Regions from separate parts of the Amycolatopsis alba DSM 44262 genome, predicted to be linked through region 2. Evidence: riboswitches for the same ligand, from Rfam matches in the RefSeq annotation. Region 2 holds a riboswitch; each other region holds the start of a gene.
The links. Region 2 has a riboswitch for cobalamin ahead of AMYAL_RS0103055 (prenyltransferase/squalene oxidase repeat-containing protein). Riboswitches for the same ligand answer to the same signal wherever they lie in the genome.
Positions count from the first base shown of each region.

Region 1: another riboswitch for cobalamin. It lies ahead of metE (5-methyltetrahydropteroyltriglutamate--homocysteine S-methyltransferase); the one in region 2 lies ahead of AMYAL_RS0103055 (prenyltransferase/squalene oxidase repeat-containing protein).
Region 3: another riboswitch for cobalamin. It lies ahead of AMYAL_RS0137790 (CoA-acylating methylmalonate-semialdehyde dehydrogenase); the one in region 2 lies ahead of AMYAL_RS0103055 (prenyltransferase/squalene oxidase repeat-containing protein).

Region 1 covers NZ_KB913032.1:8,920,017-8,926,502, reverse strand. The annotation lists gene AMYAL_RS0141030 (diguanylate cyclase domain-containing protein) at 1-65, opposite strand, end outside; gene AMYAL_RS0141025 (cytochrome P450) at 302-1,747, opposite strand; gene metE (5-methyltetrahydropteroyltriglutamate--homocysteine S-methyltransferase) at 1,886-4,159, opposite strand; cobalamin riboswitch at 4,262-4,483, opposite strand; gene AMYAL_RS0141015 (TetR/AcrR family transcriptional regulator) at 4,523-5,092, opposite strand; gene AMYAL_RS0141010 (ketopantoate reductase family protein) at 5,182-6,132, shown strand; gene AMYAL_RS0141005 (ribonucleotide-diphosphate reductase subunit beta) at 6,228-6,486, opposite strand, start outside.
Region 2 covers NZ_KB913032.1:688,303-694,788, reverse strand. The annotation lists gene fahA (fumarylacetoacetase) at 1-233, shown strand, start outside; gene AMYAL_RS0103065 (ClpX C4-type zinc finger protein) at 244-612, opposite strand; gene AMYAL_RS0103060 (LLM class F420-dependent oxidoreductase) at 751-1,581, shown strand; gene AMYAL_RS0103055 (prenyltransferase/squalene oxidase repeat-containing protein) at 1,743-2,750, opposite strand; cobalamin riboswitch at 2,786-2,910, opposite strand; cobalamin riboswitch at 2,994-3,135, shown strand; gene AMYAL_RS50120 (hypothetical protein) at 3,219-5,942, shown strand; gene AMYAL_RS0103045 (hypothetical protein) at 5,939-6,486, shown strand, end outside.
Region 3 covers NZ_KB913032.1:8,121,345-8,127,830, forward strand. The annotation lists gene AMYAL_RS0137780 (MmgE/PrpD family protein) at 1-846, opposite strand, end outside; gene AMYAL_RS0137785 (short-chain fatty acyl-CoA regulator family protein) at 995-2,395, shown strand; cobalamin riboswitch at 2,669-2,854, shown strand; gene AMYAL_RS0137790 (CoA-acylating methylmalonate-semialdehyde dehydrogenase) at 3,014-4,513, shown strand; gene AMYAL_RS0137795 (acyl-CoA dehydrogenase family protein) at 4,521-5,660, shown strand; gene AMYAL_RS0137800 (enoyl-CoA hydratase/isomerase family protein) at 5,657-6,486, shown strand, end outside.

The sequences.
Region 1 (6,486 bases), 8.2 Mb from region 2:
TCCTGGGGAAGCGATACTCCTTTAGTGTCAGCGAGCGTCGCGGCCCATCTCCGAGCGACGTCCACCAACCCTGGTACGGAACCAGGCTCGGGCACACTTCACCTCTTCATGCGCGGTTTATGGCCAGCTCAGACCGGGTGTCCGAGCCCACGGGCCCACACTGGGTATGAGCCGACCGGGTGTAGTGCCACGGCATCATGCGCGATCCGGAGTGTCTACCGGCTGAAAGGGTGATCGCTACTACACGAGTGGTGACCGGAAGTTACCAAGAGTGCTCGATCGTGGTTACCCGTTGGCCTGTTCAGTGTGTCACCAGCCGGATCGGCAGGCCGTCCGCGGGAACGGGCAGTGAGACGTAGTCCCAGCGGGCGGTGTAGCCGTCCGGGACCGACCAGCGGTACGCCCGCAGCATCTCGTGGAGCAGCGCTTTCACTTCGAACGTCCCGAAATGCAGGCCGATGCACTTGTGCGCGCCGCCGCCGAACGGCATCCACGCGTAGCGGTGCGACTTGTCCTCGCGGCGTTCCTCGCCGAAGCGGTCCGGGTCGAAACGCATCGGGTCGGTCCAGTACTCCGGCGCGAAATGGTTGACGGTCGGCGAAACCCCGACCAGTGTCCCTTCGGGAATGAAATGCCCGAGCACTTCGGTGTCCTTCACCGTTTTCCTTGCCAGGGAAGGAACAGGGGCCACCAGGCGCAGGGATTCCTTGATCACCAGGTCCAGGGTCTTCAGGGTTTCCAGCGCTTCGATGTCCGGCACGTCGTCGCCGAGCGCGAGGGATTCCCGGCGTGCGCGTTCCTGCCATCCGGGGTTCTTGGCGAGGTGGTAGACGGCGGCGGCGCTGGTGATGGTCGACGTGTCGTGCGCCGCCATCATCAGGAAGATCATGTGGTTGACGACGTCGGAGTCGGTGAAGCGGTCGCCGTCCTCGGTGGTGGCATGACACAGGGCGGTGAAGAGGTCGTCGCCGTCGCTCGCCCGTTTCGCGGGCAGGTTCGCCGAGAAGTAGCGTTCGAGGACTTTGCGGCCGTGCAATCCCGCGGCCCAGCGGCCGCCGGGAACGGGGAACCGCACGATGGCCGTGCCCGCGCGCACGGAATTCACGAACGCGCGGTTGATCGCGGCCGCGTCGTCGCCCGAACGCATGCCCATGAACACGCGTGTCGCCACGTCGAGCGTGAGTTGCTTGAGAGACCAGTAGATCCGCGGATTCGGCCGGTCCGCCCACGCGGCGATGCCCTCGCGCAGCGCCGGTCCCATCTGGTCGACGTACCCGGTGAGCCGCTGCCGGGTGAACGCCGCCTGCATGATCCGGCGGTGCAGATGGTGCTCGCCGAAATCGAGCAGCATCAGGCCGCGGTCGAAGAACCGCTCGATGAAGAACTTCCAGCCCTCCTGGGAGAAGGCCTTGTCCTTGTTCACCAGCGCGATCTGCGTGGCCTCCGGACCGGAGAGGGCGACGATGCGGCGGCCGAACGCGCCCATCCACGACACCGGGCCGTAGGTTTCGTGGCGTTTGAGGCCGAAGTCGATGCCGAAGCGCATGAAGTCCAGCGCGTGCCCGATGACCGGCGGGCCTTCGTCGCCGAGGACGGGTTTGAGACCCGGCGGGGCGGGCGCGAGTTCGCGGACCGGCCAGGTCGCGCCGAGCCAGCGCTGGTCCACCGAACGCGGCAGGGGGATCGAGGTGAGCGGCGGAACCCGCTCGCGCAGCGCCCCGGTGACCTTTTCGACGGCGTTCGCCATGGTGACCATCTCCCCGTTGAGACCGGCTACCGCTCCACCATCGCACCCTTGTTGACGTCCTGACAATACCTCGGCGAAAGTCCGTGAAGGCCTCCTTCCCTACCCTGAGAGTAGGGAAGGAGGCCTTCACGGAACGGGTCAGCCCAGCTCGGCCCGCACCGCGTGGGCGGCCGCGACCAGGTTCCGCAGGGCCGGTTCGACCTCGGCGTAGCCGCGGGTCTTCAGGCCGCAGTCCGGGTTCACCCAGATCCGCTCGGCTGGCACGGCGCCGACGGCGGTCCGCAGCAGCCCGCTGACCTCGTCGACGTCGGGCACCCGCGGCGAGTGGATGTCGTACACGCCGGGCCCGACACCTCGGCCGAAGCCCGCCGCGCCCAGGTCGGTGACGACCTCCATCTTCGACCGCGCGGCTTCGATGCTGGTGACGTCGGCGTCGAGCGCGTCGATCGCCTTGACCACCTCACCGAACTCCGAATAGCACATATGCGTGTGGATCTGCGTCGCGTCGGAGATGCCGGACGTCGCCAGCCGGAACGACGAGACCGCCCACGCGAAGTACGCCTCGTGCGCGGCCGCGCGCAGCGGGAGCAGTTCCCGCAGCGCCGGCTCGTCGACCTGGATGACGCGGATGCCCACCTCCTGCAGGTCGTGGACCTCGTCGCGGATGGCCAGCGCCACCTGGCGGGCGGTCTCGCCCAGCGGCTGGTCGTCGCGGACGAACGACCACGCCAGGATCGTCACCGGACCGGTCAGCATTCCCTTGACGGGTTTGCCGGTCAGGCTCTGCGCGTAGCGCGCCCACTCGACGGTCATCGGCTCCGGGCGCGAGACGTCGCCGTACAGGATCGGCGGCCGGACACACCGCGAGCCATAGGACTGCACCCAGCCGAAGTCGGTGGCGGCGAACCCGGCCAGCCGCTCGGCGAAGTACTGCACCATGTCGTTGCGCTCGGGTTCGCCGTGCACCAGCACGTCCAGCCCGAGATCCTCCTGCAGCCGGATGACGTGCTCGATCTCCGCCTTCATCGCGGCCTCGTAGCCCGCGTCGTCCAGCGAACCCGCTTTGTGCGCGGCCCGCGCCTTGCGGACCTCGGTGGTCTGCGGGAACGAGCCGATCGTCGTGCTCGGCAACGGCGGCAGGTCCAGCGCGGCCTGCTGCGCCGCCGCGCGCCGGGCATAGGGGGAGCGGACGGTGTCTTCCGGCCGCAACGCCTCCAGCCTGGCGCGCACGCCGGCGTCGGCCAGGTCGGCCGCCGTGGCGCGATCCGAGACCGCGGCACGAGCGGCGGACAGGTCGACCCCGTCCTCCTTCAGCGCGCGCCCGAGCAGGACGACCTCGTCGACCTTCTGCTTGGCGAAAGCGAGCCAGCCCTTGAGACGCGGGTGAAGCCCGTCCTCCCGTTCGACGTCGTAGGGCACGTGCAGCAGTGAGCACGACGTCGACACGCTGACCGACTTCGCGGTGCCGAGCAGCGTCGCCGCCCGGCCGAGCGCGCGGGCCGGGTCGGTGCGCCAGACGTTGCGCCCGTCCACGACACCGGCCAGGACCTCCTTGTCCCGCAACGCGGGTTCGGCCACGACAGCGTCCACAAAGGACTCATCGGTGACCAGGTCGACGGCGATCGCGTCGATCGGGGAGCGGGCGAGCACTCCCAGAGCGCGACCGAGACCGCCGAAGTAGCCGGCGACCAGGATCTTCGGCCGCGCGGTGGCTTTCGCGAGCCGGTGGTAGGCGCGGATGAGCGCGTTGAGCTCCTGCTCGGTGCGATCCGCGGCGAAGGCGGGCTCGTCGAACTGCACCCACTCGACGCCTTCGTCGTGCAGCTGGCGCAGCAGTTCGACATAGCCGTCGAGGAGGTCGTCGAGCAGGTCCAGCGGGCGGAAGCCCTCTGGGGCGCTCTCGGACGCCTTCGCGAGGAGCAGGAACGTCACCGGGCCCACCAGTACCGGCCGCGTCTCGACGCCGATCGCGCGGGCTTCGCGATACTCGTCCAGCGGTTTGGTGCCGGTGAGCGAGAACGTCGTGTCCGGGCCGAGTTCGGGGACGAGGTAGTGGTAGTTCGTGTCGAACCACTTCGTCATCTCCATCGCCGGCGCGTCCTGCACCCCGCGCGCGGCGGCGAAGTAGGTGTCGAGCGGCGAAAGGCCGAGCGTCGTGAAGCGCTCCGGCAGCGCCCCGAACAGCTCGGCGGTGTCGAGCACCTGGTCGTAGTGGGAGAACGTGTTGGACGGGACGGAGTCCAGCCCGGCCTTTTCGAGCGCCTGCCAGGTCTGCGTCCGCAACGCGCGGCCGGTGCCCAGCAGTTCGGCCTCGTCGATCTTGCCCGCCCAGTAGCGTTCGAGCGCACGCTTGAGTTCCCGGTCCGGTCCGATCCGGGGGTAGCCCAGCACTGTCGTGCCGATTTCGGTCACAGCTCTCTCCTCGCGAGCTTGTCGTCAGAGTCCGGAGCGCGCGCAGGAGTGACCGCGATTTCGGTCGTGCCCATCCCGCGAGGCCCGGACTCACGCACGCCGTCGGCGCACGTACCACGGGCAGGTCTTCGGACTCGTGGGCGACTCGCTCGCTCCTACCGGCCGTCGCTTCCCAGGGCGCCATGCCCAGTGCTTTACCGTGTCTCGCACGGTGACGGCTTTCGTTCCCACATACCGCTGCGGGGCAGTCCCGGATTCACACCGGGTTCCCTGTTACCTCGACCGGCCTGGGAGGCCGGGCGAACCAGTAGCACCTCGAAGCGTACTCAGGAGCGCTACGGGACCGCTCGAATGTGAGAAAAGTCAGAGCGGACGGTGCAGCCCGTCCAGCAGGAGGGTGATGACACCGTCGGCCTCGGCCCGCCATCCGGGGCGGTCATGGGCCGCGCCGATGCCGTGCAACGCCATCATCACGGCGCCGGCGTCCACGTCGTCGCGAACGGTGCCGTCCCGGACGGCGTCGGCCACCAGGTCGGTGACAGCCTGTTCCAGCGCCTGGCTGCCCTCGGCGAGCGCGCCCGAACGATCGGCCATGAGGGTGGCCAGCGTCCGGGCCAGGCCTTGATGGGCATCGATGTGGTCGACCATGTCGCGGAGGAAGGTCGCCAACGCCTCCGCCGCGGGCAGGGTGGCCTGGAGCTGTCGGGCGCGGTCGCACAGCGCGGCGACTTCCCCGTGGTAGACCGCCTCGGCCAGTGCCTCCCTGGTGGGGAAGTGGCGGTAGAGCGTGCCGGTGCCCACGCCTGCCAGGCAGGCGAAGTCGTCGAAGCGCAGATCGAAGAAGCATCCGGCCTGGAAGAGCTCCCGTGCCTTGGCGAGCAGGGCCTCGCGCTTGCGCCGGGCATCGGCCCGCAGCGGCTTGTCGGCGGTCATGCGCTCCCTCGCGTTGACAAATGGAGATCATCTCCATATTTTCGAAGTGGAGATGATCTCCACATCAATCGTACCCCGTGAGGTGCACCTTGAAGATCCTGATGTTCGGCCGTGGCGTGATCGCCACCATCTACGGCTGGGCCCTGCACAAGGCGGGACATGACGTCGAGTTCTACGTCCGGCCGGGCCGCGCTGCGGAGTACGGGGACACGGTGGATCTCGACCTGCTCGACACGCGGCGCCGGGTATGGGGGCAGCGCGTCGTCGAAGAGTGGCCGGTGCGCCTCCGCGAAACACTGGAGCCGGACCACGATTTCGACCTGATCGTGCTCAGCGTGTCGCACCACCGCCTTCCGGAGGCGACGGCTTTCCTGGCCCCTCGTGTCGGCAAGGCCACGGTACTTGTCTTCGGCAACATCTGGACCGAGCCGACGGCGGCGATCGGCCCGCTCCCTCTCGACCGGATCGCCTGGGGCTTTCCGCAGGCCGGAGGCGGTTTCGACGCGGACGGCGTGCTCCACGGGATGCTGATGCCGTCGGTCATCTTCGGCACCCTCGGCAGGCCCCCGACCGATCGGGAGCGGGCCGTGCGCCAGGCGTTTCGCGAGGCCGGGCTCCGGATCAAGGAGCGGCCCGACTTCCGCGGCTGGCTGTGGGTCCATTTCGTGTCGGATGCGGGCTTGCTCTCGCAGGGCCTGCGGCTGGGTTCCCTGTCCGAGCTGGCCGGGTCGAGGACCGACTTACGCGAGGGGTTGCTGAACGGCCGTGAACTACTGCCGCTTCTCCAGGCGCGCGGCCTCGACCTGCGACGTCACCGGGTCGGTTTGCTGCCGTTCCGGGCGCCCACCTGGCTGACGGCCTCCGTGCTCGCCTGGCTGACCGCTCATGTCGCCGTGGCGCGCGTGAGTGTCACGGCGCACTCCGACCCCGGCGCCGAGGAGCCGCGCGAGGTCTGCCGGGACACCCTGGCCGAAGCGCGGCGGCTGGGCGTCCCGGTGCCGCGCCTGGAAGCGGCGGAACAGTACTTCGCCCAAGCCTGAACCTGAAGCGGCGAAAGTGTTGCCGAGTACATGAAGGCCCCCTTCCTGCACCTGGGCGCAAGGAAGGGGGCCTTCATGTACTTCGGAGGGACTTGTCAGTCCCAGTCGAGGGCGCCACCGGACTGGTACTCGATGACGCGGGTCTCGAAGAAGTTCTTCTCCTTCTTGAGGTCCATCGCCTCCGACATCCACGGGAACGGGTTCTCCGTCTCGCCGAAGATCGGCTGGAGGCCGATCTGCTGGGCGCGGCGGTCGGTGATGAAGTGCATGTACTGCTCGATCAGCTCGGCCGAGAGCCCGAGCATGCCGCGCGGCATGGTGTCGCGGGCGTAGGCGACCTCGAGCTCGCACGCC
Region 2 (6,486 bases):
CACGCACGGGAGACCTGTACGGCTCCGGGACGATCTCCGGACCGGAGAAGCACCAGCGCGGCGCGTTCCTCGAATTGTCCTGGGGCGGCAAGGAACCGCTCACGGTCAAAGGGGAGGAGCGCACCTTCCTGCTGGACGGCGACGAGGTCGTGATCACCGGAACCGCGCCCGGCGCGAACGGCTCGCGGATCGGATTTGGCGAGGTCCGCGGCCGCGTGCTGCCCGCGAAGTGACCGGGACGGGCTACTTCTCGCCGGAGAATCGCTCCCAGGCCGATTGACGGGTGATGCCGAGGGCGTCCCCGATCCGGGTCCAGCTGGCGCCCAGTTCCCTGGCGCGCCGAACCCAGCCGGCGAGGCTTTCCTCCACCTGGTCCGACGTCCTGGCGACTCGAGGCAGAGCCGCCAGGACGTCTTCGAGGTCATGCGCCTGCTCCCACGGGGCGAGCTGGGGAACCGCGGCCGTCCTGGTCTCGATGACCTGCTGGCACAGCACCACGCAAGCCGAGCAGATGAACACCCCCGGTCCCGCGACCAGGGCACTGACCTCCGTGTTGGGCTTGAGGCAGAACGAGCACGCGGCGATGACCGACTGGTCCGCAGTGGAGGGCATGGCACACCTTTCCCGACGTTTTGTCAGGCGCATCCTGACAGGGCGTCAGGTTAGCCCTGACAAGATGCCGGGTGCAAGAGCCGCGGCCGAGTGAGGGCCTCCGGGAATACCCGGTGGCCCTCAGGAGTCGTGCTGATCATGGACTTCGGTATCGCGACGTCAGTGACCGACGAGGGAATCCGGCCGCACGTACTGGGAGCGGCGTTGGAGGAGAAGGGTTTCGACTCCCTCTACCTCCCCGAACATTCCCACATCCCGGTCAGCAGGGAGAGCCCGTACCCCGGTGGTGAGCTGCCGCGGGGCGCCCTCCGCAATCTCGACCCGTTCGTGGCGCTGGCCGCCGCCGCGACGGTCACCTCGAAACTCCGGCTGGGCACCGCGGTCGCCCTGATGATCCAGCGCGACCTGTTCTACACGGCCAAGGAAATCTCCAGCCTCGACCTGCTTTCCGGCGGCCGGGTGGTCTTCGGGGTCGGGGCGGGCTGGAACATCGAGGAGATGCGCAACCACGGCGTCGACCCGCGGACGCGGGGCGCGCTGCTGACCGAACAGCTCCAGGCGCTCAAGGAGATCTGGACCAAGGACGAGGCGGAGTTCCACGGCAAGCACGTCGACTTCGATCCGGTCTACTCCTGGCCGAAGCCGGTGCGGAAACCGCATCCGCCGATCTACGTCGCCGGTCAGGGCCCGGCCGGGCTCAAACGGCTCGCCGAACACGCCGACGGCTGGCTGCCGCATTCCGTGACCCCGCCTGAGGAATTGCGGCGCGTCCGGTCGTGGCTCGCCGACCAGGGCCGTGAAGACGTCCGGATCAGCGTGTTCGGCGCTCCGGCCGATCTCGACCTGCTGCGCGGCCTCGCCGATGCCGGGGTCGACGAGGTCTCCCTCATCCTGCCGACGCTGCCCGAGGCCGAGACGCTGGAGCGCCTCGACAAGCTTGTGCAGGTCGTCGAGCCGCTCCGCGCCTGAAGAACCGTGGGTGGCGTCACGGGCTCGCGCCGGTCCTGTTCCGGGGCAGACGACGTGACGGTGGAGGATTCAGGACGTTCAACGTCCCAAATCCTCCACACTCGACCACCAGCCAAGCAACTACGAGTCCACCAGAACCGGCCTCACCACTCACCGGCCGCTTACGGGCAGGCGAGCACCGGAGCCTGCGGACGGCCGCCGCCGTGCAGGTCACTCAGCGGAACCCTGGCCAGGCCGAGGATCGCCTGCGCGGTCGCGCGCGGGGCGGTCGACGGGTTCAGGCCGGTGGCGTCGTAGGCGATCGCGCCGCGGTCCGCCTCGGCGCCGGTGCAGCCGGTCTGCAGCGACCGCAGGAATTCCCGCGCCTTGACCGCGGCGGCGGGACGGTGCCCGGCCAGCGCTTCGGCGGCGAGGCCGGTGCTGTTGGCGTTCGGCGCGTTCGTGCCGACACCGAAGCCGCCGTTCGCGTGCTGCTTGGTGACCAGCCAGGTGGTGCCTTCGCGGGCGTTCACCGCGTCACCGGTGGCGCGCAGGGCCTGCACGACCATCGCGGTCGAGTCGACGTCGCTCGTGCAGGTCGCTTCGCCGAAGTTCAGCGGGAAGCCGCCGTCCGCGCACTGGCTGCCCGCCAGGAAGGTCACCGCCGACGCGGGCGCCCCGGCGGGGGTGCGATCCAGCGCCAGCAGGGCGAGCGACTGCGAGAAGGCGTTGGAGTAGTCGCCGAATTCGGAGCGGTCGGAGAACCGGCCGGACGGCGTGAGCAGCGAGAGCAGTCCCGTTTTCAGATCGACACCGCCGAACGACGCCGGGTTCTTGCCCCGGATCTGCGCGGCGAGCAGAAGTTTGGCGTGCGCGCCCGCGTACGCCTCGGCGCCGCTGCCGACGTAGCCGGTGGTGATCTCCGGCTTCGCCAGCCAGGCGATCGCCTTGCCCGCGTTCGTGTCGGACACCCCGGCGGCGGCGAACGCGAAGATCGCGTCGATCGTCAAGCCCTGGTCGGGGAACTTCTGGCCGCCGAAGTCGGCCTCGAACCTTTCCCCGTCGGTCAGCTGCCTGGCGAGCCAGCCCGCGGCGGCGTCCGCCTTGACCGGGGTGGCCGCGGTCGCCGCCGGTGCGGCGACCAGTCCGATGCCGCACAGCAAGGCGACAGCGAGGACCAAACGTCTCATGAGAACCCTTTCCCGCATTTCCACGACAGGAGTCGGTGGTGACACCGCGCGATGTGGGTGACCGGGCTCGCCTGGAGGGCATACCGTTGCGGGACAGCGCCGGACTCTCACCGGACTTCCCCCACGACCGCGCTGAATCGGACGAACCGAAGAATCTCATCCCGGTCAAGCGCCGGGGTACCGCCGGGCGCGAGCGGTGATGTGATCCTGGCAACCGACCTGGTCAGCGGTGCCTGCCGCAGGTAATCGAGTGTTAACCTCGGCGGGCTCGACAACTGAACACCGCTGCCCGTGACGGGGAAGCCGGTCGAAATCCGGCGCTGTCGCGCAACCGTGGGCCCTTCACCAGGGCGAGCCGGGGTACCGCACGGGCGGATGAACCAACCAGAAGTCCGAACCACTGTCGCGATAAACAGGGGTGACTGCGGCGTCCCGCGCCTGTCCTCCGTCATGCCGCAAGGAGGAGTCATGCGCCGCGGGTACCAGGCCGCACTGGCCTTCGCCGTCAGCGTCGGCGTGGTCGCCGCACTGCTCACCGGAACGGCGACGGCCGCCGGTGACCGTGACGCGGCGCAGGCGAATTCCCGCTGGCTCGCGACGAAACTGAAGCCGGACGGCACGCTCGAGAACCCCGCCGGCGGTCAGCTGCCCGACCACGGCCTGATGCTCGACGTGCTCTTCGCGATGTACGCCGCGGGCGAAGGTCAGCGTGCCGAGCCGATCGCGAAGTTCCTCGACGAACAAGGCCACGCCACCGACTACTTCACCTGGGACGGGTTCATCCCCGGCGCGGGGTTCGACAACGTCATCGTCGGCGGCGCCACGGCCAAGACCCTGGTCGCCGCGGAGGTCTCCGGCCGGAACCCCCGGAGCTTCGACGGCTACGACCTGGTCGCCGAGACCAAGGCCGCGATCATGCGCAACGGCCCCGACAAGGGCCGGGTAAGCGACTACACGAAGAATCCCGACATCACTGGCACGGTGAGCAACAACGCCAACATGTTCGGCCAGGCGCTCGGCGTGATCGGGCTCGCCGCGGTGGGCGAGAACGACCAGCTCGCCATCGACAAGCTGCTGACCCAGCAGTGTTCCGAGGGCTACTTCCGCATCTTCTTCCCCTACATCCCGACGAAAGAGACCGGCGACCACGTCACCCCGGACGGTCACAAGGTCTCGACCTGCGACGAGGGCAAGCCGCTCGACCTGTCCCCGTCCGACGGCGACGCCACCGGCATCGCGCTTTCGGCGATGGTGGCCGCGCGGAAGGCGGGCGCGACCGGGCTCGACGCCCCGATCGCCAAGACCGTCTCGTGGCTGCTCGGCAACCAGAGCGCCGGTGGCGGCTGGGGTGGCGGCGTCGGCACCGAGGCCCCGAACACCAACAGCACCGGGATGATCGTCCAGGGGCTCGCCGACGCGGGCGGCGCGGCCGCGGCGGTGGACAAGGGCGTGCGGTTCCTCAAATCCGCGCAGGCCAACGCCGCGGCCGACGCAGGCAACCGGCTCGCGGGCGAACTCGGCGCGATCGCCTACAACCCCGCTTCCTACGAAGCCGCGCGTACCTCGGGCATCAGCGGGCTCGACACCTGGATCCGCGCGGGTGCCCAGGCTTCGCTCGGGCTGGCGCAGATCGGCTTCTATTCGCTCGCGAAGGGCGGCGCGCAGCCGCCGACCAGCAGCGTTTCGGAAACGCCGACGACCTCGTCCGAAACGGGCTCGCCCACGAGCACCCCGACTTCGACCACGAGCGAACCGGTGCCGACCAGCACCACCACGACCACGACCACGACCACCACCACGACCACAACGACGACGACCACCACGACCACGACGTCGGTGACACCGACGCCGAGCACGTCGTCCCAGTCGGTCAGCCCGCCCGCGCCGAGCACGGTCACCGTCACGAACACCCCGCCCGCAGCCAAACCGGTGCCGGACAAGCCGGCACCGAAGACCGTGGCGCCGAAACCCAAGAAGACCGTCACCCCCAGGGCGTCGACCGGCGCCAGGGTCCCGCCGCCGACCGCGATCGCCACGCCGGTCGCGGTCCCCGGCACGGCCACCGCGGCTTCCCGGCTCGGTGCGTACCTGACGAACCGGCTCGTCGGCGGTGACCACGTCGAGGTCACCGAGGACGGGAAGACCTACGTCGACTACGACGCCACCGCCGATCTCGTGCTGGCCCTGCGGGCGCTGGACGAGCAGCCGGACACGGTCGCCCGCGCCTCGAAGTTCCTGCTCACGAACGAAGCCGTGCAGGCCTACGCCCACGGCGCGCCCTACGAGCAGAGCGGGGCCGCCTACGCCGAGCCGCTCGCGAAACTCGTGCTCGTCGCCGAATTCGCCAAGGCGGACGTCGCCGGGCAGTTGCGCGCCGATCTGGTGAAACTGCGTGGCGTGGACGGCAAGTTCACCGATATCGGGTCCTTCGCCGACGCTGACGAGACCGTCGAGCGGCACTCTTGGGCGGTGCTCGCCACTGCCGCCGACCCCGGCCCCGCGGTCGAACTGCTCCTTTCGCGCCAGTGCGCCGACGGAACCTTTCCGAAGCACCTCGACACCGCGGAGTGCGGCTCCGGCGACCTCGGCGCGACGGCCGCGGCGGTCACCGCGCTGGCCGCCCGTCCGCACACCGACGCCGCGCCGTCGACCAAACGGCCCGACGGCTGGACCGAGCGGCGCGTTTCGGCGTTCGTCTCCGCGGTGGGCGCGCTCGGCGTCCGGCCGACCGGCGAGGGCATGGTGACCGGCGAAGCGGGCGAGCCGGACGTCGCGCTCAGCGCCGTCGTGGCCGCCGCGCGGCAGATCGCCGGCCTCGACGCGAGCGGAACCGCGCGGTCGCTGGGCAAACTGGTCCAGGCCGACGGCGGTTTCGTCAAGGGAGCGGTCGCGGCGAGCGACGGGAAGACCGACTTCCCGACCAGCCTGGCCGCCGCGCAAGGGGTCGCGGGCCGATCCTGGCTCACCGCCGCGGATTCGCCGCTGTCTCCCGCGATCCGGCTGCCGCTCTCGCAGCCGGACATCGCCGCTGCCGTCTCCGGCACCCAGGTGCAGGCGGCCGCCGCCCAAGCTCCTCAGCCACCGTGGCTGATCTGGGGACTCGTCGGCCTCGCCGGGCTCCTGCTGGCCGCCGCGATCGTGCTCGTCTTCCTGCTTCGCCGGTTCATCAAGACAAAGGGGGCTACACCATGAGAAAACTGCTCACCGTCGCGACCGTCCTCATCGGACTGATCGGGCTTTCCGCCGCACCCGCGAACGCGGTCGATCCCGCCAAGGGCTACGACGGGATCTGCACCGGCGCCGACGCGCTCACCGGCACGACCGTCGTCGTCGACTTCCAGGAACTGGACGGCAACGGCGGGACCGCCGCGCCGACGATCACCCGCTGTTCGCCGAACGCGAGCCCCGGCACCGCCCGCACGGGTATCAAGGCGTTGCAGGACGCGGGGATCGCGGTCGCGGGCACCGCCCGCTGGGGGCTTGGTTTCGTCTGCCGCCTGGAAGGCCGCCCGTCCGCGACGGAGACCATCCCGCTGTCGAGCAACCCGGCATACAAGGAACCGTGCGTCAACACGCCGCCCGCCGGCGCGTACTGGGGTTACTGGCACGCCGACGGTTCCGGTACCACCTGGACCTACAGCAGCTACGGCGCGCTCAACCGCAACGTCGTCCCCGGTGGCTTCGAAGGCTGGTCGTTCTCGCTGAACAAGTCGGCGACGACCAACCCGGTTCCCGG
Region 3 (6,486 bases), 7.4 Mb from region 2:
TTTGGTGTAGGTGTCCAAAATGGACCGCTTCGCCTCGCCGGGCGCGGGCAGCGGCACGGTGTATTCGGCGTCCGGGCCACTGAGCAGCCAGGCGATGAAGCCGTCTTCGCCTTCGTAGATCGGGCTCGGCGCGCCTTCGCCGCGCATCACCCTGTCGACGGCCTCGATCGCGGCCTTGCAGGCGAAGGCGGGCGCGTAGGCCTTCCACGAGGAGATCTCGCCCTTGCGGGATTGGCGCGTCGTCGTCGTGGTGTGCAACGCCTGCCCGATGGCCTGGTACACGGTCTCGGTGTCCAGGCCCAGCAACGCCCCCAGGCCACCCGCGACGGACGGGCCGAGGTGGGCGATATGGTCGATCTTGTGCTCGTGCAGGCAGATCCCGCGCACGAGGTTCACCTGGAGTTCGTATCCGGTGACGATGCCGCGGAGCAGATCCGCGCCGGTGCGCCCGGTGTGCTGGGCGACGGCGAGGATCGGCGGGATGTTGTCGCCGGGGTGCGAGTAGTCCGCGGCGAGGAAGGTGTCGTGGTAGTCCAGTTCCCGGACGGCGACGCCGTTGGCCCAGGCCGCCCATTCCGGGGAGTACCGTCCTTCGACGCCGAACACCGTCGCACCCGGTGTGCCGGGATGCGCCAGCGCCTGGTCACGAGCGGACGCGACGGGACGCCGGGTAAGTGACGCGGCGGCCACGGCGGCGTTGTCGATCATGCGGTTGATCACCATGTCAGCGGCCTCGGGTGACACCGGTACGTCGTCGGTGGCGACGGCGGCGAGCTTCCACGCCAGTTGCTCCTCGCGGGGCAGCGGCTCGGCGGAACGGTAGGTGCGGACGGTGTGGTCGGTCATTACGTTCCTTCGGGGTTCGGATCCCTTGTGAAGCTTGTGGTGCTCTCGACCGAGCGTGACACCGACCGCGTACCGTTCACCAGGCCAGAGCCCTGTGAAGGTTTGTGAACGTTCGCGGACCGCTTGTAAAAGTTGTTACAGTCGGCTTGTGGAGAAGATGTACGCGGGAGCGCGGCTGCGGCAACTGCGTGAAGGCCGGTCGATGACGCAGTCCGAGCTGGCGCGGCTGCTGGAGATCTCGCCGAGCTACGTCAACCAGCTCGAACACAACGGCAGACCACTGACGCTGCCGGTCCTGCTGAAGCTCACCGAGACCTTCGGCGTGGACACGGAGTTCTTCGCCGCCCAGGACACCGCGCGGCTGGTCGCGGACGTACGCGAGGTGTTCGACGACAACACCGTCAGCGGCGCGATCTCCGCCGGCGAGGTCGACGCCCTGACCACCACCCTGCCCGAGGTGGCACGGACACTCGTCGCGCTCCACCGGCGTTACCGGGACGCGGTGGAGAACATCGCGACGCTGGTGACCGAACAGGGACTCGATCGCTCGACCGCGCAGCAGCCGCACGAGGAGATCCGTGACTGGTTCTACGCACGCCGCAACCACGTCGCCGAACTCGACGCTCCCGCGGAGAAGCTCGCCGCCGCACTGCGCTTGCACCCTGGCGAAGTCCGCAATGGACTGGCGGCCGGGCTCCTGGAGCGGCACGGAGTCAAGGTCGTCGCCGAACCCCTGGGCGCCGACCAGCACCACTTCGACGCACGCGAGAAGACCCTGCGCCTCTCCCCCGCCCTGAGACCAGGGCAAGCCGCCTTCCGGCTCGCGTCCGAACTGGCACTGCTGGAAGCCGGAGACGTGATCGACCGGCTGGTGGACGGCGGCAACTTCGGCGGCGACACCGCCCGGCGGCTCGCCCGGATCGGCCTGGCCAACTATTACGCGGGCGCGGTCGTGCTGCCGTACCGCGTCTTCCTCGGCGCGGCCGAACGGTACCGCTACGACATCATGCGGCTCTCGGACCATTTCGGTGTCGGCTTCGAGACGATCTGCCACCGGCTGTCCACTTTGCAGCGTCCCGGCACACGCGGGGTGCCGTTCTCGTTCGTCCGCGTCGATCGCGCGGGCAACATCTCGAAACGCCAGTCCGCCACCGGGTTCCACTTCTCCAGGGTCGGCGGCTCGTGTCCACTGTGGATCGTCTACGAAGCCTTCGGTTCGCCGGGCCGGATCCTCACGCAGATCGCCGAACTCCCGGACGGGAAGAAGTACTTCTGGCTCGCGCGCACCGTTTCCCGCGCGGCGGGCGGGCACGGCGATCCGGGGAAGACGTTCGCGATCGGGCTCGGCTGCGAACTGCGGCATGCCCGGCGGCTCGTCTACTCCGACGGCCTGGCACTCGGCACCGGCGCGGCGATCACCCCGATCGGGATGGGCTGCAAGGTCTGCGAGCGGCCCGCCTGCCCGCAGCGTGCCTTCCCCGCGATCGGGAAGCCAATGCGGGTGGACGAGCACTCCTCCAGCCTGCTGCCCTACCCACCCCTCGCCTGAGTCGCGATTCGGAGCGGGGCCGCCGGCCCCGGTGTCGCGAAAGCCACTTTCGGGACGTCTGATGTCTCGAAAGTGGCTTTCGCGACACTCGGCACTGCCGACCGCTACCGCTCCCGACCGCTACCGCCGCCGGGCAGGTGGTCCCGCCGGAAGCGTTGCGAAAGCCACTTTCGCAACCTTCAACGTTGCGAAAGTGGCTTTCGCAACACCAGCTACCACCCCGCCGCTCGATGGAGCGGGGCCGCTGAGGCGTACGCCACAACCTCGACATAGTCGGACTTCCTACTTTATGGTGTCCACAGGTCTGCGGTGCAGGGAAGCCGGTGGAAATCCGGTGCGGTCCCGCCACTGTGACCGGGGAGCGGCGCTCCCGCAGAGAAGGCCACTGGCGCGAGCCGGGAAGGCCGGAGCCGCCGCGGATCCGGGAGCCAGGATACCGGCCGCAGATGTCCACGTTCGTCCACGAGGATGGAGCTGAACGCATGCGGATTCTTCCTGCCTGCGCGAAAGTCGCCGACCCGCCACCACCCCGGCGGTAAGTCGTCCGTACTCCCCTGCCCGGCCGCCGATCGCGGTCTTCGGGCGGCTTCGTCCTGCGTACTTTCGGAAAGGGCATCCATGAGCACCGAACTCAGTCATTTCGTCGGCGGCAAGCCGGTCGCGGGGACGTCCGGCCGGTTCGCCGACGTCTTCGACCCCAGCACCGGCGCCGTCCAGGCCCGTGTCCCGCTCGCCTCGGCCGACGAGGTCGCCACCGTGGTCGCGGACGCGGCGCAGGCCCAGCTCGAGTGGGCCCGCTGGAACCCGCAGCGGCGGGCCCGTGTGCTGATGAAGTTCGTCGACCTCGTCCGCGCCGAGGAGGACTCCCTCGCCCGGCTGCTCACCTCCGAACACGGCAAGACCGTCCCCGACGCGCGCGGCGACATCCAGCGCGGGCTCGAAGTGGTCGAGTTCGCCATCGGCATCCCGCATCTGCTCAAGGGCGAGTACAGCGACAACGCGGGCACCGGTATCGACGTCTACTCGATGCGGCAGCCGCTCGGCGTGGTCGCCGGGATCACGCCGTTCAACTTCCCCGCGATGATCCCGCTGTGGAAGGCCGCCCCGGCGATCGCCTGCGGGAACGCCTTCGTGCTCAAACCGTCCGAACGCGACCCGTCGGTCCCCCTGCGGCTGGCCGAGCTCTTCCTGGAAGCCGGTCTGCCGCCGGGTGTGTTCAACGTGGTCAACGGCGACAAGGAAGCCGTCGACGCGCTGCTGACCGATCCCCGCGTCGAGGCCGTCGGCTTCGTCGGTTCGTCGTCGATCGCCGAGTACATCTACACCACCGCGGCCGCGCACGGAAAGCGCGCGCAGTGCTTCGGCGGAGCCAAGAACCACATGATCGTGATGCCGGACGCGGACCTCGACCAGGTCGTCGACGCGCTGATCGGCGCCGGGTACGGCTCCGCGGGCGAACGCTGCATGGCGATCTCGGTCGCCGTCCCGGTCGGCGAGGCCACCGCCGACGCGCTGGCCGCCCGGCTTACCGAACGTGTCAAGACGCTGAAGGTCGGCGCCTCGCTCGACGAGACGGCCGACTTCGGGCCGCTGGTGACCGCCGAGGCCGTCCAGCGCGTCCGCGACTACATCGACGTCGGCCTCGCGGAAGGGGCGAAGCTGCTCGTCGACGGTCGCGAGACCACTGTGGACGGTCACGAGAACGGCTTCTTCCTCGGCGGCTGCCTGTTCGACCACGTCACCAGCGACATGCGGATCTACCGTGAAGAGATCTTCGGGCCGGTGCTGTCGATCGTCCGCGCGGCCGACTACGAGGAAGCACTCCGGCTGCCCAGCGAGCACGAGTACGGCAACGGCGTCGCGATCTTCACCCGCGACGGTGACACCGCCCGCGACTTCACCTCGCGGGTGAACACCGGCATGGTCGGAGTCAACGTGCCCATCCCGGTGCCGATCGCCTACCACACCTTCGGCGGCTGGAAGCGTTCCGGTTTCGGCGATCTGAACCAGCACGGGCCGGACTCGATCCGCTTCTACACCAAGACCAAGACGGTCACCTCGCGCTGGCCTTCCGGCACCAAGGAAGGCGCCAGCTTCGTCATCCCGACGATGAGCTGAGGCCGCGATGAGACTGACCGACGAACAGCGGGCCCTTCGCGAGACCGCGGCGGAGTTCGCCGCGGAGCACCTCGCCCCGCACGCGATCGAATGGGACCAGGCCAAGCACTTCCCGGTCGACGTCCTGCGCAAGGCCGCCCAGCTGGGCATGGGCGGCGTCTACCTGCCCGAAGACCTCGGCGGCTCCGCGCTCGGACGGCTCGACGGCGTCCTCGTCTTCGAGGCGCTCGCCACCGGCTGCCCTTCGCTGGCCGCGTATATCTCCATCCACAACATGGTCGCGACCATGATCGACAAGTTCGGCGACGACGCCCAGCGGCACCGGTACCTGCCGCGGATGTCCACTATGGATACTTTCGGCAGCTATTGCCTCACCGAGCCGGACGCCGGTTCCGACGCGGCGGCGCTCTCCACCCGCGCCCGCCGCGAGGGTGACGAGTACGTCCTCGACGGAGTCAAGCAGTTCATCTCCGGCGCGGGTATCTCGGACGTCCACGTCGTGCTCGCCCGCACCGGCGGCCCCGGCGCGCGCGGCATCTCGGCGTTCATCGTCGACCGGGACACCCCCGGCGTTTCCTTCGGCCCCAACGAGATCAAGATGGGCTGGAACGCCCAGCCCACCCGGCAGGTCATCTTCGACGGCGCCCGCGTCCCGGCGTCCGCGCTGCTCGGCGGTGAGGGCAACGGTTTCCGCGTCGCGATGTCCGCGCTGGACGGGGGCAGGCTCAACATCTCGGCCTGCTCCCTCGGCGGCGCCGAGGCCGCGCTCGGTATGGCCGTCCGGCATCTGTCGGAGCGTTCGGCGTTCGGCGAGAAGCTGTCGGAGAAGCAGGCGCTGCAGTTCCGGCTCGCGGACATGCGCACCGATCTCGAAGCCGCCCGCACCCTGCTCTGGCGGGCCGCGGACGCGCTCGACCATGGCGAGGACACCGCGACCCAGCTTTCGGCGATGGCGAAACGCTTCTGCACCGACACCGGGTTCGAGGTGGCCAACCAGGCGCTGCAGCTGCACGGCGGCTACGGCTACCTCGCCGAGTACGGACTGGAGAAGATCGTCCGCGACCTGCGGGTGCACCAGATCCTCGAAGGGACCAACGAAATCATGCGCGTGATCATCTCGCGCCGGATGCTGCAGGAGGCTTCGTGAACGACGTCGGATTCCTCGTCCACAGTGGAATCGGCCGGATCACCCTGAACCGGCCGCGAGCACTGAACTCGCTGAACCACGGCATGGTCCTCGCCATGCTCGACCAGCTCGAAGCGTGGCGTTCCGACCCGGCGGTCCGCGCCGTCCTGATCGACGGCGCGGGTGACCGCGGGCTGTGCGCGGGTGGCGACATCCGCGCCATCTACGACGACGCCCGCACCGGCGGCACCGCGTCACTGGGGTTCTGGGCCGACGAGTACCGGCTCAACGCGCTGATCTCGCGCTACCCCAAGCCGTACCTGGCGCTCATGGACGGGCTCGTCATGGGCGGCGGGGTCGGCGTCTCGGCGCACGGCAGCCACCGGATCGTCACCGAACGCTCCCGTGTCGGCATGCCCGAGACCGGCATCGGCTTCGTCCCGGACGTCGGCGGCACCTACCTGCTGTCCAGGACACCCGGTGAGCTCGGCACGCATATCGCCCTCACCGCCGGGTCGATCTCGGGCCCCGACGCGATCCACTGTGGACTCGCCGATCACTTCGTGCCCAGCGAACGGGTCCCGGACCTGCTCGACGCGCTCGCGTCGCGGACCCCGGACACCGCGCTGGAGCTGATCGCCGAACCCGCCCCGCCGAGCGCGCTGGCCGAGGACGCCGGCTGGATCGACCGGTGCTACGCGGCCGACACGGTCGAGGAGATCCTGACCCGGCTCCACGCGAGCGGTGACGCGGCCGCGACCGCCGCCAAGGAGATCGAGGCGAAGTCGCCGACCTCGCTGAAGGTGACCCTGCGGGCACTGCGCTCGGCCGCGGCGCTGCCCGATCT